Regions from separate parts of the Enterobacter asburiae genome, predicted to be linked through region 1. Evidence: predicted binding sites of a transcription regulator. Region 1 holds the regulator's gene; each other region holds the start of a gene.
What was found. Region 1 encodes Fur, which represses iron uptake genes when iron is present. Its sites were predicted from a motif close to ATAATAATGAGAACNACTATCAA; they were not measured.
Positions count from the first base shown of each region.

Region 2: sufA (Fe-S cluster assembly scaffold SufA) is a predicted target of Fur. The motif match lies at 1,318-1,340, and genes of this name have one in related genera.
Region 3: ftnA (non-heme ferritin) is a predicted target of Fur. The motif match lies at 1,720-1,742, and genes of this name have one in related genera.

Region 1 is NZ_CP011863.1:401,300-404,578, reverse strand. It holds gene ybfE (LexA regulated protein) at 1-140, shown strand, start outside; gene fldA (flavodoxin FldA) at 296-826, shown strand; gene fur (ferric iron uptake transcriptional regulator) at 1,118-1,564, shown strand; gene chiQ (ChiQ/YbfN family lipoprotein) at 1,655-1,981, opposite strand; gene chiP (chitoporin ChiP) at 2,029-3,279, opposite strand, start outside.
Region 2 is NZ_CP011863.1:994,521-997,799, reverse strand. It holds gene sufB (Fe-S cluster assembly protein SufB) at 1-901, opposite strand, end outside; gene sufA (Fe-S cluster assembly scaffold SufA) at 910-1,278, opposite strand; gene ACJ69_RS04905 (MerR family transcriptional regulator) at 1,592-2,320, opposite strand; gene ACJ69_RS04900 (diguanylate phosphodiesterase) at 2,509-3,279, opposite strand, start outside.
Region 3 is NZ_CP011863.1:1,932,819-1,936,097, reverse strand. It holds partial or broken gene tyrP (tyrosine transporter TyrP) at 1-475, opposite strand, end outside; gene ACJ69_RS09525 (hypothetical protein) at 704-1,045, shown strand; gene ftnA (non-heme ferritin) at 1,082-1,579, opposite strand; gene yecR (YecR family lipoprotein) at 1,784-2,122, opposite strand; gene azuC (stress response protein AzuC) at 2,357-2,440, shown strand; gene ACJ69_RS09510 (DUF2766 family protein) at 2,550-2,801, shown strand; gene ACJ69_RS09505 (anaerobic C4-dicarboxylate transporter) at 2,844-3,279, opposite strand, start outside.

The sequences.
Region 1 (3,279 bases):
TTAAGCGTGTCGAACTGAAGCTTAACGCCGACGCCGTCGATGCGCTGAACGAGCTGGCTGACGCGCGAAATATCAGCCGCAGCGAGCTCATTGAAGAGATGTTGATCGCCCAGCTTGAGACGTTACGCAGCCAGGCATAAGTCTGAAAATCCCCTTTATCGCCCTTTTCATGTAGCACAGAGTGCAGTCCTGCGCGATAGCTGTTTCCGCAGGGTTGCCAGTTCTGCTATTATTGCCCTTATCCGTGGCCGAATTGCGCCACCATACTATTAAGTTTCAAGAGGTTATTTTACTCATGGCAATCATCGGCATTTTCTTTGGCAGTGATACCGGCAATACCGAAAATATCGCAAAAAACATTCAAAAACAGCTCGGTAAAGACGTTGCTGATGTGCATGACATCGCCAAGAGCAGCAAAGAAGATCTGGAAGGCTATGACATTCTGCTGCTGGGTATCCCAACCTGGTACTACGGTGAAGCCCAGTGCGACTGGGATGATTTCTTCCCGACGCTGGAAGAAGTGGACTTCAACGGTAAGCTGGTCGCCCTGTTTGGCTGTGGCGATCAGGAAGACTACGCTGAATACTTCTGTGACGCGCTGGGCACCATCCGCGATATCATTGAGCCGAATGGCGCGGTTATCGTAGGCCACTGGCCGACCGCCGGTTACCACTTTGAAGCGTCTAAAGGCCTGGCCGATGACAATCATTTCGTGGGTCTGGCCATCGACGAAGACCGTCAGCCAGAGCTGACTGCAGAGCGCGTAGAGAAATGGGTTAAGCAGATCCGTGAGGAACTGCACCTGGACGATATTCTGAACGCCTGATTTTTATCACGGCGCAGCGGCGGCTGCGCCCGTGCTCCAGGTCAAACCGATTAAATTAATCGCTACAATCTTTTAACTTTTTCGCCCAGACCTGTACAATGTCTCCCTGATAAAATGTGGTTTTCCATTGAGCAAGTTTGTTGGTGATACCCCATTTTTATAAGCATATTTTGCCTGAGACTTGCAGTTTTCATTTAGCCATGGCAGTTCTATAATGAGACGCATTATCCCGGGTGCATTTTCTGTCACTTCCTACAGAAGTGAATCGTTTAGCAACAGGACAGATTCCGCATGACTGACAACAATACCGCATTAAAGAAGGCTGGCCTGAAAGTAACGCTTCCTCGGTTAAAAATCCTTGAAGTGCTTCAGGGTCCAGACAATCACCATGTCAGTGCGGAAGACCTTTATAAACGTCTTATTGACATGGGTGAAGAGATTGGGCTGGCTACCGTCTATCGCGTGCTGAACCAGTTTGATGACGCGGGCATTGTTACCCGTCATAATTTCGAAGGCGGTAAATCTGTTTTCGAACTGACCCAGCAGCAGCACCACGATCACCTGATCTGCCTCGATTGCGGCAAGGTCATTGAATTCAGCGATGATTCCATTGAATCACGCCAGCGTGAAATCGCGGCGCGTCATGGCATCCGCCTGACCAACCACAGCCTGTACCTTTACGGTCACTGCGCTGAAGGCGACTGCCGCGAAGACGACCACGCGCACGACGCGAAATAATCAGTATTCATACTCTGAGCCAGCCGCAAGGTTGGCTTTTTTTTGCCTAAAAAAGCCCGGTAAGCGCAGCGCTTACCGGGCGTAAAGCACTTATTTATTGTTATTGCGTATCTCGTTCCAGATCTTATCGCAACGCTTCGCCACTTCCTGATCGTTACCGGTTTTACGCGCCTGGATACAGGCCTGGTAATCCATGACGCGGACGTTCTCCTGGGTCGCGAACTGCTCGTGCGCTTTCTCTTTCTTCAGCACGTTCAGCACGCTCTGACAGGCTTCAATCTTCTCCGGCGATCCTTCCGCAGTGTTAATGCAGGCGCTATACGCCTCCTTCAGACGGGTGTCCTCTTTCGGCGCCTGCGTCTGAGCGCACGCCACCAGCCCTGATGCCAGCAGCGCGACGATTACGATTTTTTTCATCATGTGCAGTCTCCATACCGGCGGGACTCAGCCCGCCGGTGCGTTCATCAGAAGATGGTGAATGGGGCGATAACCATGAATTTCACGTCACGTTCATCCTGGAAGATGTTGCCGTAACCGCCCGCATAGCTCGGGATATCAGAGTGGTTGTCATACTGGGTGAAGTGCAGTTTGAACATCGTGCCTTTCGCGCGGCCATCCTGCAGGGTATAGATAGCATCGAGGCTGTAGGAAGACTCTTTCAGGCGATAGTTGGGATCGTAGTATGCATCCGGCGTGGCCATATCGGCAGGTTTTGCGTCCCAGGCGTAAGCGTAAGAAGCGCCCACTGCCCAGCCAGGCAGGTTCCAGTTTTTCAGATCATACATTGCGCCGAAGAAGACCGCTTTCTCGCCGTCGGCGTTGAAGTCAGAACGGTTATCCCACCAGATATCAAGACGACCGTTGGAGGAGGCGTAGGTCGGGGTCATACGCTGCAGGAAGTAGCCCTGCTGCCCTTCCGCCTTCACCCATGTGCCTTCCAGACGCAAATCAACCTGACCAACCTTGTAGCCGAAGGTTAACGCCTGCAGCCACGCGGTGCCGTCATAAATGTCGTTGACGCCACCGTTGCTGACCTTGTCGCGCGTACCGTAGAACTGGTAGCTGGTGCTCAGCGGGCTACCCACGACATCGAATTTATAGCTGGCCTTGGCAAAATACTGATCGATATAGCCCTGTGCCTGACCGAATGCCGCTTCAAGCACCAGATCGTTTTTGAAGTCGTACTTCGCGCCCAGCGAGTGCAGGTAATCGACTTTGGTTTTTTTATCGTTCTGGTAGAACTTGTCCATTTCGATGTGCCACGGCGCTTTGTACTCGTTGGTCCACATATAGGAGAAGCTCAACGCGCCCGCATCACCGTAGTCAAAGTTCGCCCCGGCTTCTGCACCCTGATAGGTACCCGGCATAAAGCTCCAGTGCGGTGCTAACAGAGTCTGGCCAGTTGGCTGAATATAACCGCCGCGCGCCCAAACCGGACCGTATTTAAATTTTGCAGCGGCTTTGTAAAGGCTGATACCGCTCTTATCCCCGGACCAGTCTTCTTTATAGGCTTTATTGCTGGAGGAGAAGGCAATTTCGTTCGGGTGCGCGCTGTCGCCGTTTTCCGCCATTTCAATCGCGGTAAACGCAGCAATATCCAGACCGAACATATCCGCGGCATAGCCTGACTGGAAGTCCAGGTTGGCGTTCCAGGTGGAGTGAGAAAGGTTGGTTTTGTATTTGTCTTCGGTGACGTCTTTACGGTCACGTTCACG
Region 2 (3,279 bases), 590 kb from region 1:
AGTTCAGGATACCGCCGGTATTGCCGTCGCCCGGGAACCAGTTTTGCACCGTGGAGTATTTCACCTCGGCATCTTTGTGGATGATGACCTCCACTACCGCCGCGTGCAGCTGGTAGCTGTCGCGGACCGGGGCGGAACACCCTTCGATGTAGCTGACGTAGCTGCCTTCATCCGCGACCAGAATCGTGCGTTCGAACTGGCCGGTTTTTTCGGCATTGATGCGGAAATAGGTGGAAAGCTCCATCGGACAGCGCACGCCTTTCGGCACATAGATAAAGGTGCCGTCAGAGGCTACCGCCGCGTTGAGCGCCGCAAAGAAGTTGTCGTTAGAGGGCACCACGGTCCCAATGTACTTTTTCACCAGTTCCGGATGATCGTGAATCGCTTCGCCGAAGGAGCAGAAAATGATCCCCTGCTCTGCCAGCTTCTCGCGGTAGGTGGTCGCCACCGAGACGGAGTCGAAAATGGCGTCCACCGCCACCTCTCTCCCTTCACGCACGGGCACGCCAAGCTGGTTAAAGGCTTCTTCCACTTCTTTGCTGAGGAAGTTGTTCTCCGCACCGGTTTGCTGCACCGCGCCGGGCTGCGAGGCGCAGGTATCGTCACAGCTGCCGCAGGACGGCGCAGAGTAGTAGCTGTAATCCTGATAGTTCAGCTTGTCATAATGCGCTTTCAGCCAGTGCGGCTCTTCCATCTCCAGCCAGGCGCGGAAGGCGCTCAGGCGGAACTCCAGCATCCACTCCGGCTCGTTACGTTTCGCCGAGATCGCCCGCACGACATCTTCGTTAATGCCTTTCGCCAGCTCATCGGTCTGCAGCTGGGTGAAGAACCCCTCTTTATAGTTGAGGTGCCCACCGCTCCAGGTATTTACATCACTCGTTGCTTCAGTATTACGAGACATAGTTCCGCCTATACCCCAAAGCTTTCGCCGCAGCCGCATTCGTTCTGGGCTTTCGGGTTATGAAATTTGAATAACTGGTTTAAGCCTTCGCGGACGTAGTCCACTTCGGTACCGTCAATAAACGGCATGGCCTGCAGCGCGACGTACAGTTTCGCGCCGTCCGTCTCGAACACCAGGTCATCTTTCTCGGGCTCGGTGACGGTATCGAGCACGTAGCCGAAACCCGCGCAGCCGGTCTGTTTGACGCCCAAACGTACGCCGAGGATCTCGGGCTTTTTCGCCACCAGCTCGTGAATATGTGCCGCCGCCGCTGGCGTGAGCGTTAAGCCGCGCCAGGCAAAATCGGCAGGATTAAAGGTTTCTGAATGCAGTTCCATAGGTCCACCTCATCTGATAAGCCATCAGGGCATAACACCATGTTAGTGATAACGATTATCACTTCAACCCTCTGTCAGCAGGGGCATTCGGCTAAACCGCCCTTTTTGCCTACTTTTATTAAGCATAGACCCTGTGAGAGGATGCAGTCAGGATGGATGTATTTGTTCAATGCATTGATTAATAATGCATTTCATCGCGGCATTTATGACGGGGAAGAGAAAAGTAAAATATGCATCGGAAATGCCTATTTTTGAGATAGCTTTTGCTCAGAAAATGACTAAAACAAAAAAAGCCCCTCTGGGCCTCTGAAGATCAGTGATGAAATGAGACAGCAAACCCCTGTTCACGCCAGTGATCGAGCTGTTCCTGCTGGCGAGGCGTTGGGGATTTCCCCGTCCAGACGAAGATTTTTTGCCCAGGGAACAGTTCAGGACGCGGCGAATCAATGGGTTCCGCCAGGACGTCAATGTGCCAACCCTTCTGCGATAAGCGCGCGGCTTCCAGCCACAGGTGGGTGCGGTCATCGCATTCCCAGCCTATCAGGAGCGCGTCTTTACCGATTTTTTTGCGGGATTCCGCCAGGCTTGCAATGGCGAATTCGATCAGTACGCCGTCAAACAGGCTCGCCATGTGGCGCACGGTGTTTTGATCCTGATTCATGCGCTGACGAACGGGAGAAATGATATTGTCAATCAGCGCGTCTATCGCGTGATCGCGGCGGAATTCGCCCATTTTGGCGCGCAGCTTTGCCGGGCTGGCGTAACGCAGAACGGTCATCATCTCTTCCTGGAACGAAACCCAGTTGCCCTGAGTCAACACTTCTTTGTTTTCCAGCAAAGCTTTGACTTTTCCGACCGAGACGCCGCTTTTCATCAGGCGCTTGATCTCTTCAATGCGCAGGATATCTTCATCGTCAAACTGACGATGACCCCCTTCGCTTCGCTGCGGCTTCAACAATCCATAACGGCGCTGCCAGGCACGCAGCGTAACGGGGTTGATACCGCATCGTTCGGCCACTTCGCCGATACTGTAATAGGCCATTAACTCCCTCACGCTCAGAACTTCCATACCTAACTGCACCAACCTTATCAGATTGTACACACCATTTGTATAACTAAGACCGCATTTTGAATGGGTGAACGGGGTTCTTTCCCATCCACCTGTTAATACATTGTTGTATAAAATTTACCATTCGTACAGTTAACTCTGCCGGAATGTGTACAGCTTTATCAGAAGTCGAACTTTTTCTCCGGCCACGCAATCGCGGGAATACCGCCGTGTCGCGGGCTGGCAAAAAGATGTCCCTGGAACTGGGAAATCCCCGCGGACTCCAGCCACATCCACTCTTCAGCCTTCTCTACCCCTACCGCGCAGAACTGGATCTCAAGCGAGGAACAGCATTTGATAATCGCCTGAATAATGGCCTGCCGGGGGCCACTTTTATGCACGTTCGCGACCAGATCGCGATTAATCTTAATTCTGTCCGGCTGGAACTGCGCCAGCAGCTGCAGACCGGCAAAACCGGCGCCAAAGTGATCGATCGTCACGCTAATACCCGCGCTTTTTAACTGCCTGACCGAATCCGTGAATTCATCAAAACGGGAAATGGCTTCGCTCTCGGTGAACTCCACCACAATTTGCTCGGGGACAAACCCATTGGCTTCAATCGCGGTGAGCAGGAAATCCACGGCGTTGGGAATGTTGACCAGCGTCATGGGCCGCAGGTTGAGGGATAACGTCTGGTCCTGGAGCCCCAGCGCGCTGGCCATGGACAGCGCCACCTGCTTGCTGTGTAAATCAGATGCGTACACCTCGTCACGCGGCAAATTGGCAAAGTAATCTCCCGGAGCGCCGCCGTCAGGCGTGCGGAGAAGCGCCTCCCAGGAGACGACCTGCTGCATAAACGGATCGACTATCGGCTGGAACGCAAAGCTGCAATCCGCCCCTTTTGCGACCACCTCGGGCTGAGCGGACAGGCGCGTTTCTTCGCGAACGAACTC
Region 3 (3,279 bases), 1.5 Mb from region 1:
ACGATCAGGAAGAGAATTTTGGCGCTGAACAGAAAGCGGTTAAACAGATCGACCAGCGATGTCCCCACACAGACCACGCCGCCGCCGATGAGCGCAAAGAAGATAGCCCCCGTCGCCGGGGTAATGTCAGAGCCAAACCAGTCGTTGACGCTGGAGGCGATGAGTTCCCCGACGCCGCTGATATAGGCGGCGGTCAGGGCGTACATCAGGAACATCATGCTAAAGCCGGTTATCCACTGGCCGTAGCGTCCCAGATAGCGCGCCGCAAGCGAACCCAGACCGGTGTCGGCGGGCACGTGCTGGTAAACCTCAAGCAGCAGCAGGGCGGTGTAGCACATCAGCGCCCAGAGCGTACCCAGCAGCAGCAGGGTCATGCCAAATCCCACGCCCGCGGCTGCCAGGGCATTGCCAGCATTCCTGCGCCAATCGTCGTTCCGGCGACGATAAAAATACTTCCCAGGGTTCTGTTTTTCACGCTTTCCTCTACAACGATGCTTAACCGCGACAAAATCTGCGGCGCAGAGTAAGGGAAAAGCCTTAATTCGTCAAATCACCGTTACAAGTAGTGTAATGAATAATTTACGGATTATTGTCGCTCTGATCCTTTTTAGGCGGATGCCTACTTCATAAGGGCAATGTTGCTGGGCGACATTCCGGCGTAACGTAAACAATAAATATAAATTATCAAATTAAGTGAGAGTTTATGGCTGGGGAGAATCCCTTCACCGCGGCATGGAGCCGGGGAGGTAACCTGTTGTGCCATGGCCACTGGATAATCAGCTGGCAGAACCAACCCCTGATACTTCCCGAGTCCCGTCGCGAAAAGGATATGGGCACCTGGGCAATCTATTCGGTTATCGATCCTGAAGATGAAACCTTTGCGCAAGGCTTACAGGAAGATGAGTGGATCGTTGAGAATGTCGACTGGTTAACGGATATGTTCTTCGAGGTGGGTATTCCGCTGGAGACGTCCAGCTACCGCTATTTTTACCAGGCGGTGAATCCTCATGACTGGTGCTGCACCAGCTGTGCGGGGTGTATGTAAATTAACGCGGTGCCGGAAACCGGCACCGCGCTGAAATTAATTCTGCGTATCGAGAGTGGAAAGTTCTTTATCAATAAAGTAAAGACCTTCGCCGGATTTACCCACCAGAGATAATTTATCCAGTACGGATTTAAACAGCTTCTCTTCTTCGTGTTGCTCAGCGACGTACCACTGCAGGAAATTAAAGGTTGGATAATCCTGGCTGGTCATCGCGGCATGGACCAGTTCGTTAATTTTCTGCGTGATCAGCTGCTCGTGCTCGTAGGTGGCGCGGAACAGTTCATCGAGAGAATTATACTCAGCGAAAGGTGAAGCCACGGTTTCAATGCGCGGCAGGCTGCCCGTATCCGTAAGATAATCAAACAGACGCTGCATGTGTGTCATCTCTTCCTGAGCGTGACGACGCAGAAACGCGGCCGCACCTTCGAAGCTGTGGTAGCTGCACCAGGCGCTCATCTGCTGGTAGAGCAGGGATGAAAAAAGCTCAAGGTTCATTTGCGCGTTGAGCTTGTCGATCATTTCAGTTTTCAGCATGGTGACGCTCCGGATTATTATTTCTGGTTCACAATGAGCGACACTATAATTTGTTATTTAATTATTTGCAAAACGTAAAATTTTTATTTTATTTATTTAAAATACGAATGGGAATAAAACGCATTGGCGATTTTTATAACTTATTAATGAGAATTATTTTTGTTCGTAATGAAATAAACTGCCAGCAAACGCTGGCAGCGTTGATTAATACCACGGATTATTTGACTTAGGATTAACGGCGTAACCCATACATTTATACTGGATAGTCACGCTCTCGTTCAGGCACAAAGAGCCGCTCGTCAGGGTGCAGGTTTTAATGGGCTGACCATAGGCTGAGGCAGTGGCATACCCCATGCTCTGACACGCTTTTGCCGCCGTGCCGTTATTTACATACTCATCGGAATACGCATTTTGCAGCGCTGCCTGGCCGTAGTCGAGGCGGACGATGCCGTTCGGCGCGTCGCGGCTGCTGACTTCAGCCTGGCGGTTGATACTACACCCCGCGAGCAGCAGGATTGTGCCGGCTACAATGACTCTTTTCATGGTTCGCTCTGAGTGGATGGAAATACCTTATCGTACCCGCAGATGCCCGCTGCAATGCCTGGAATAGCCGGACAATCTGCCCTCACTCTTCGCAACGGGTCAGAGGGGAGCGCTATCAGGCCAAACCCTGATAAAAATGTGATAGCCATCACAAAAAGATTGATTTTTGTGATGGTGGTCATATTATAAGCACGTTGACAATAAAGTTGTATAACAAGTTAATGGAGCATCATCGTGAAACTGCGCAAAATCCTGAAAAGCATGTGGGCCAATTACTGCCGCACGTTCAAAGACGTGCCGCCGGGCGCCATGTTCTGATAAAAAAACCTGCTTCGGCGGGTTTTTTTGTACCTGCTGACGATGAAGGGAAGATGTCAGGGGGCGTGTTTTGCTACTATGGCGGCCTTTAAATAAGGAGAAAGCCCCCATGTCACAAAACCTGAGCGCCGATCAGGAACTAGTCTCTGACGTTGTCGCCTGTCAGCTGGTTATCAAACAAATCCTTGATGTTCTGGACGTGATTGCGCCGGTTGAAGTGCGCGAGAAGATGTCTACGCAGCTGAAGAACATCGATTTTGCCAGCCATCCTGCTGCCGCTGACCCGGTTACGCTTCGTGCGATCCAGAAAGCCATCGCGCTGATTGAACTGCGATTCACGCCGCAGGGTGAGTCCCACTAAAGCATGGAAAGGGGCGACAGCATATGTCGCCCTTTGATGCGGTTAAAAGAACGTCTGGACCAGCAGGTAGCTCGCCGCGCACGCGCAGCTTACCCCAATCAGCCCTGGCAGAATAAAGCTGTGGTTGATGATAAATTTGCCGATGCGGGTGGTGCCTGAACGGTCAAAGCCGATGCAGGCCAAATCACTGGGATAGGTCGGCAGGACAAAATAGCCGTATGACGCCGGGAAAAAGGCGATCAGCATTTTCGGGTCGATGCCGAGCATCAGGCCCATTGGCGCAACGGCCGTCAGCGCAGCCGCCTGGCTGTTCACCAGTTTTGACACCAGAAACAGCACAATGGCATACGTCCACGGGTGGCTCTTCACCACGCCTTCCAGCGCCAGCTTTAACTCATCGAGATGCGCCTGGAAAAAGGTATCGCTCATCCATGCCACGCCGAACACCGAGAAGATCGCGACCATACCGGCCTTGAAC